Regions from separate parts of the Micromonospora cathayae genome, predicted to be linked through region 1. Evidence: riboswitches for the same ligand, from Rfam matches in the RefSeq annotation. Region 1 holds a riboswitch; the other holds the start of a gene.
The links. A riboswitch is a leader RNA that binds a small molecule or an ion and turns the genes downstream of it on or off. The one in region 1 is predicted to bind S-adenosylmethionine.

Region 1 (3,404 bases):
CTCAGCAGCCTCCTCGGAAGGCCGCAATCTAGCACCCGACCGGCCGTGGTGGACGGTCCGACCCGGACCGGTCGGCCCCGGCGGTCCGGGTCGCCGGCCACCACGACCCGAGAAGGCGGTAAATCCGATAGATTTGATAGGGCTTACCATCTCGCCAGGAGGAAGACGTGCCCACACCCGCGACGCCGCTCGGAAAGCTCGGTTTCCTCACCATCGGCCTGTTCGACGAGACCGATCCGCGCGCCGGCCACGAGTCGACCCTGAACCTGATCGAGCTGGGCGAACAGCTCGGCTTCGACAGCGCCTGGGTACGCCACCGTCATCTCCAGTTCGGCGTCTCCTCGCCGGTGGCCGTCCTGGCCGCGGCGTCGCAGCGGACCCGACGCATCGCGCTCGGCACCGCGGTCATCCCGCTCGGCTGGGAGAACCCGCTCCGGCTGGCCGAGGACCTGGCCACGGTCGACGTCCTCTCCGGCGGGCGGCTCAATCCGGGGGTCAGCATCGGTCCACCGGCGCACTACGACCGGGTCCGGCAGGCGCTCTACCCGGACACCGCAGACGTCGAGGACTTCAGCTACACCCGGGTACGCCGGCTGCTCGACCTCATCGCCGGCAAGCCGGCCAGCGACTTCGCGGGCGTGGAGGGCTTCGAGACCTACTCCGACCGGGTGCAACCGCACTCCCCCGGCCTCGGTGCCCGGATCTGGTACGGCGCGGGCAGCCTCCGGTCCGCACGCTGGGCGGGCGAGCAGGGCCTGAACCTGCTCACCAGCAACGTGGTGAAGGCCGAGGAGTCGACGGACTTCGCCGAGATCCAGGCGGCGCAGATCAGGGCCTTCCGCGCCCACCACCCGGACGCCGCACGGGCCCGCGTCTCCCAGGGGCTCGTCGTCATCCCCACCGACACGGCCACTGCGGCCCAGCGCGACAAGTACGCCCGGTACGTCCACCGCCGCACGCCGCGCACGACGGCGCCCCAGGGACCGGCCCGGATGATGATCGCCCCGGATCTCCTCGGCCCGGCCGAGCTGATCGCCGAGCGCCTGGCCGCGCACGCCGGGTTCCGGGAGAGCACCGAGGTCACCTTCGCGCTGCCGTTCACCTTCGACCACGCCGACTACGTCCAGATCCTCACCGACATGGCGACCCGGCTCGGTCCGGCGCTGGGCTGGCGTCCCGCCGGCTGACCCGCGCGCCCGGCCGGACACCGGGATTCCCCGGCAGGTGGCCGGGTCGTATGCTTGTCGGCAGGTCACGAGCGCCAGCGTGAAGCCCCGGCTTGCTGGCCGGCAACCCTCGTCGAGTTCGCGGTGGGGTGCCCCGGGTGATGACCGGGCCCAGCCCCGTCCGGTGCTGGGCAAGCGCGGACCCCGTCCCGGTGCTGTCACCCGGGGTCCCCGGACTCCGGAGGTTGTCGTGTCCGTCGCCCTGCTGACCCCGCCCGTGGCCCGACCGCTCGACGTGCTCGGCGTACCCGGTCAGGTGAACCTCGACCACGCCGCCAGCGCGCCCTGCGCCCGGGTCGCCGCCGACGCCGTGGCCGAGCTGCTGCCCTGGTACGCGAGCGTGCACCGGGGCGCGGGCGCGCTGTCCCGACGCTGCACCCTGGCGTACGAGCAGGCCCGGCAGACGGTCGGTGACTTCTTCGGTGCCCGCTCCGACGACCACGTGGTCTTCACCCGCAACACCACGGACGCGTTGAACCTGCTGGCGCGGGCCCTGCCGGCCGGGACCACGGTGGTCACCTTCGCCGGCGAGCACCACGCGAACCTGCTGCCCTGGCCGCGCCGGTCGGTGCGGCTGCCGGTGCCGGCCACCCCGGGCGAGGCGGTCCGGGCCCTGGCCGCGGCGCTGACCGAGCTGCGGCGCGCCACCCCGGCCGACCTGCCGGTCCTGGTGGCGGTGACCGGGGCGAGCAACGTGACCGGGGAACGCTGGCCGGTGGCCGAGCTGGCCCTGGTCGCCCGCCGGCACGGTGCCCGGATCGCGGTGGACGCGGCCCAGCTCGCGCCGCACGCCCCGGTCGACGTGGCGGCGCTGGGCGTGGACTACCTGGCCGCGTCCGGGCACAAGCTGTACGCGCCCTTCGGGGCCGGGGTGCTGGTCGGCCGGGGTGACTGGCTGGACTCCGCTCCGCCGTACCTGGCCGGTGGTGGTGCCACCAGCCACGTCGGCGCGGCCACCCACGACGTACGGTGGGCCGTCGGGGCGGCCCGGCACGAGGCCGGCACGCCCAACCTGCTCGGCGCGGTCGCCCTGGCGGCGGTGTGCGCGGCGCTCTCCGCCGCCGACCGGGCCGCGCTGCACGTCCGGGAGCAGGCGCTGCTGACCCGGCTCCGGGACGGGCTGGCCGCCCTGCCCGACGTGGTGGAGCTGCGCACCTTCGGGCCGGACGCGCCACGGGTCGGCATCGTGTCGTTCGTGGTCGCCGGGCGGGACTCGGGCGAGGTCGCGGCGGAGCTGGCCACCGGGTACGACATCGGGGTCCGCGACGGCCTGTTCTGCGCGCATCCCCTGGTCCGGCGGCTGCTGGCCGGGGCGGCGGCGCGCAGCGGACGCACCGACCTGCCACCGACCGCGCTCCGCGCCAGCTTCGGACTCGGCAGCACGACCCAGGACGTGGACCGGCTGCTCACCGCGCTCGCGGCGTTGACCTGAGCGACCGGCGGCGGGGCGGCCGACGGCGGCGACGGGGCTCCGTCCGGGCTCAGCCGGGGCAGTTGTTGCTGGTCCGGCGGACGGTGTACTCGCGGTCGTCCCGGGTGATGCCGGACGGTTCCCCGTCGAAGTACGTCTCCACCTTCTCCCAGCCCCGGCGCTGCTCGTAGTGCAGGTGTGGTGCGCCGGAGTTGCCGGTGCTGCCCAGCCGGCCGATCTGCTCGCCCTGGGCGACCCGCTGCCCCTCGCGCACCAGCGGGGGTTCCAGCAGGTGCAGGTACTGGGTCTCCCACCGGCCCCCGTGGTCGATCTTGACCCAGTACCCGCCGCCCCGGCCGCGCGGCCCGTCCGGGTTCTCCGGGGTCCGGCCGCCCAGCGAGCCGTTGATACCGGCGACGGTGACCGTGCCGGCGGCGGACGCGAGCACCGGCCGCCCCCATGCCTCGCCGTCGAGGGGGAACAGGTCGACGTCGTAGTCGTCGTGCCCGGGATAGGTGCCGAGCTGCCAGTTCTCCCCGCAGGCGACCGGGAGTTGGAACAGCGGTCGCGGGCCGGGCGGCAGCAGCATCGGCACCACGACCACCGCGAGGGCGGCCAGGGCGGCCACCGCGCCGAGCGCGAGCACGACGCGCAGGACTCGGTGGCCGCCACGACGGTGGGAACGCGGACGGATGGGGTGGCCGGTCGTCACCCTGCCAACAATGACAGACCCGGGACGGTCCGCCGTCCCGGTGGTCAGGCCGGCA
Region 2 (3,404 bases), 2.4 Mb from region 1:
ACACCGGCGTTGTCCGGATTCTCCAGGTGGGACATCCGTAGTTCCAGGTATCCGACGGGTACACCGTCGAGCGTCGCCAGGGCGGACCGCTGTTCCCGGCCCGGCATCGGGTGTCGGAGCAGGGCCGCGAACTGTACGTGGGTACGCGGCGCGAAGTCGGGTACGTCGACCATGCGGGCGGGTTCGGTCACCTGGAGGGCCGCGTCGATCGCGGCCGGATCGGACGGGTCGAGGGGCGCGATCACGAGGCTCATGCCGACGAGGGTGCGGGACCGACAGCAAACGGGCCAGCGATTTTCATCGCCGGCCCGGGAAGCTTGGTCGGGAGGGACGATCGCACAACGCCTCCGGCGTTGGGTCGTAAGGCTTGAAAAGTCTCCGGCGAACGCCCTCCCGCACGAAGCATCTTGCGCCCGTCCGGTTGCTGCCGTCAAGTCCTCGGCGGGGGGTTTTTCGTACCGTGGGCGAACGGTCGGTTACCCGACGGATCGACCCGATCCCCCGTTCGGGCGAGTCGACACGCCCGACCGGCCAGTCACCCGGACTCCGGCAGGACGATACCGGGTCAGCCGAGCAGACCGGCGTCCCGGGCGGCCCGCAGCGACGGCCGGATCCGGTGGGTCGGCCCGACCTGGCCGGCGACCGCGTCGATGGTCTTGAGCCCCTCGCCGGTGTTGAAGACCACCGTCTCGGCGGCCGGGTCGAGCCGACCGGAGGCGACCAGCTTGCGCAGGACCGCCACGGTCACCCCACCCGCCGTCTCGGCGAACACCCCGGTGGTGCGGGCCAGCAGCCGGATACCGTCACGGATCTCGTCGTCGTCGGCGTACTCCATCCAGCCACCGGTACGGCGTACCGCCTCCAGGGCATAGAGCCCGGCCGCCGGGTCGCCGATGTTCAGCGACTTGGCGATGCCGGTCGGCTTGACCGGGGTGATGGTGTCGGAGTCGGCGTGCAGGGCGGTGGCGATCGGGTTACAGCCGGCCGACTGCGCGCCGAACACCTTCCAGCCGCCGGCCGGGGCCTCGACCAGGCCGATCTCCACCAGCTCGCTGAACGCCTTGTCGACCTTGGTGAGCAGTTCACCGCTGGCCATCGGGATGACCACCTGGGCCGGGATCCGCCAACCGAGCTGCTCGGCGACCTCGTACCCGAGGGTCTTGGAGCCCTCGGCGTAGTAGGGGCGGACGTTGACGTTGACGAAGGCGGTGTCCTCGAACTCGTCGGTCTCGACCAGCTCACCGCAGAGCCGGTTCACGTCGTCGTACGAGCCGTCGATGGCGACCAGCTCGCCGCCGTACACGGCGGTGGTGACCACCTTGCCCTGCTCCAGGTCGCTGGGGATGAAGACCACCGAGGGCACCCCGGCGCGGGCGGCGTGCGCGGCCACCGAGTTGGCGAGGTTGCCGGTCGAGGCGCAGGCGAAGCGGGTGAAGCCGAGCGCACGGGCGGCGGTCAGCGCCACCGACACGACCCGGTCCTTGAACGAGTGGGTCGGGTTGGCGCTGTCGTCCTTGACCCAGAGCGGGGCGGTGATGCCCAGCTCGGCGGCGAGGTTGCCGGCGGCGACCAGCGGGGTCAGTCCCGGGTCGAGGGTGACCCGGGTGGCCGGGTCCTGGCCGGCGGGCAGCAGGGCGGCGTACCGCCAGAGGTTCTGCGGGCCGGCCTCGATCTGCTCGCGGGTGACCCGGGCCAGCGCGGCGGTGTCGTAGTCGACCTCCAGCGGGCCGAAACACTCGTAGCAGGCGTGTTGGGCGGCCAGCGGGTACCGGGCGGAACAGGCGCGACAGACCAGGGCGCGGGCGGGGCTGGTGGTGGTGTCGATGCCGGGGGCGACGGTCGTCGACGTCATGTCGAGGAGTCCTCTCATCTTTCCCCGCATCGCACCGTGCGGCGGGGACGGATTTGGCACCTGCCCCGCTCGGCGCTCAGCTCTGAGCACGCGGGGTGGTTGCCGGGGCGTCGTCGGGCCGTATCCCTCAGCCCCTCTGGATGAGGTATGCAGTTGTACGGCCGAGTCTACGAGCGCGCCCGGCTCCTGCCGAGCCCTCTTCCCACGGTGTGAGCCAGCCCGCACCGTCCGCTCAAAACGATCATGACGTCGCCGGCCTCCGGCGCGCCGCCGATGGCGATAGGGTGCGGCGCATGTCGGCGGTGGTGGTCGGGGCGGCGGCGCTGGGGTGTGCGGTGGCGGGCGCGTTCGTGCCGACGGTCGCGTACCGGTTGGCGGTGCCGTACGGCGAACCGGCACGCCGGGAGTGCACGGAGTGTGGCACCCCGTTGGCACCGGGCCTGCGGGGCTGGACGGCCGGCCCTGACTGCGGGCACCGGACGTCGGTCTCCCGCTGGCTGACCGCCCCGGTGGCCGGGCTGGCCGGTGGACTGCTCGGCGCGGCGCTCGGTCCGGTGGCCGTGCTCCCGCTGTTCCTGGCCCTCGCGGTGCTCGGGGTGCTGCTGGCCGTCGTCGACGTGGCCTGCCACCGGCTGCCCGACCAGGTGGTGCTGCCGGCGCTGGCGGTCACCCCGGCGCTGCTCGCAGTGGTGGCCCTGGTCACCGGCGGGTGGGACGACTGGCTGCGCGGGCTGCTCGGCTGTCTGGCGGTCGGCGTGCTCCTCACCGGCCTGGTGCTGCTGCCCGGTGCCGGTTTCGGTTTCGGGGACGCGAAGGTCGGCGCGCTGCTCGGCTGGTATCTGGGCTGGCTGGGCTGGGACGCGGTGGTGCTGGGCGTGGTGCTGCCCTGGGTGGTGAACGCCCCCGTGCTGCTGGTGCTGCTGGCCGTCCGGCGGGTCGGCTGGCGGTCGAAGGTGCCGTTCGGGCCGGCCCTCCTGGTCGGCGCCCTGCTGGCCGTCCTGGCGGTCGGCGGCTGGCCGACCATCGCGGCCGGCTGAGCCGACCATCGTGACCCGCTGAGCCGACCATCAGCCCTGGTCAGGCCGACCAGCGCGGGCGGCCGGACCGACCATCGGCCCCGGCCGGACCGACCATCCCGGGCGGTTGAGCCGAGCATCGGCGCAGGTCAGGCCGACCATCTTCTTGACCTGGACTGACCGGCCGCGACGCCGATCCGTTCATCACGCCGGGATGAGCCGATGGAAGGTGACCCGCGCCGCCCGAAGCATGTTCACATTCCGTTGCCACCGCCACTGATCCCCTGCATAACCGCAGGTAACAGCTTTGCGCCTGGTTACTCATCGTCACCCCCGCGGGTGTTCTGGGAGAGGAAATCCGTAGTGAACAAGCTCGTGTCGAAACTGCGCCGCCGCGACGACGGCGCGACCGCCGTCGAGTACGGACTGCTCGTCGCGCTGATCGCGGTGGCGATCGCCGCCACCGTCTTCCTGCTCGGCGGTGCCCTGGACGACAAGTTCACCGACGCCAAGGACTGCGTCACCAACCCGTCGGA

Region 2: linked by a shared signal. The riboswitch ahead of thrC (threonine synthase) and the one ahead of PVK37_RS24695 (aminotransferase class V-fold PLP-dependent enzyme) in region 1 are both predicted to bind S-adenosylmethionine.

Annotation. Positions count from the first base shown of each region.
Region 1 is NZ_CP118615.1:5,592,738-5,596,141, forward strand. Features, by position in the region: gene PVK37_RS24690 (LLM class flavin-dependent oxidoreductase) at 168-1,187, shown strand; SAM riboswitch class IV at 1,251-1,370, shown strand; gene PVK37_RS24695 (aminotransferase class V-fold PLP-dependent enzyme) at 1,417-2,658, shown strand; gene PVK37_RS24700 (M23 family metallopeptidase) at 2,708-3,349, opposite strand; gene PVK37_RS24705 (glycosyl hydrolase family 18 protein) at 3,394-3,404, opposite strand, start outside.
Region 2 is NZ_CP118615.1:817,901-821,304, forward strand. Features, by position in the region: gene PVK37_RS03835 (GNAT family N-acetyltransferase) at 1-254, opposite strand, end outside; gene thrC (threonine synthase) at 566-1,852, opposite strand; SAM riboswitch class I at 1,864-1,999, opposite strand; gene PVK37_RS03845 (A24 family peptidase) at 2,146-2,889, shown strand; gene PVK37_RS03850 (Flp family type IVb pilin) at 3,232-3,404, shown strand, end outside.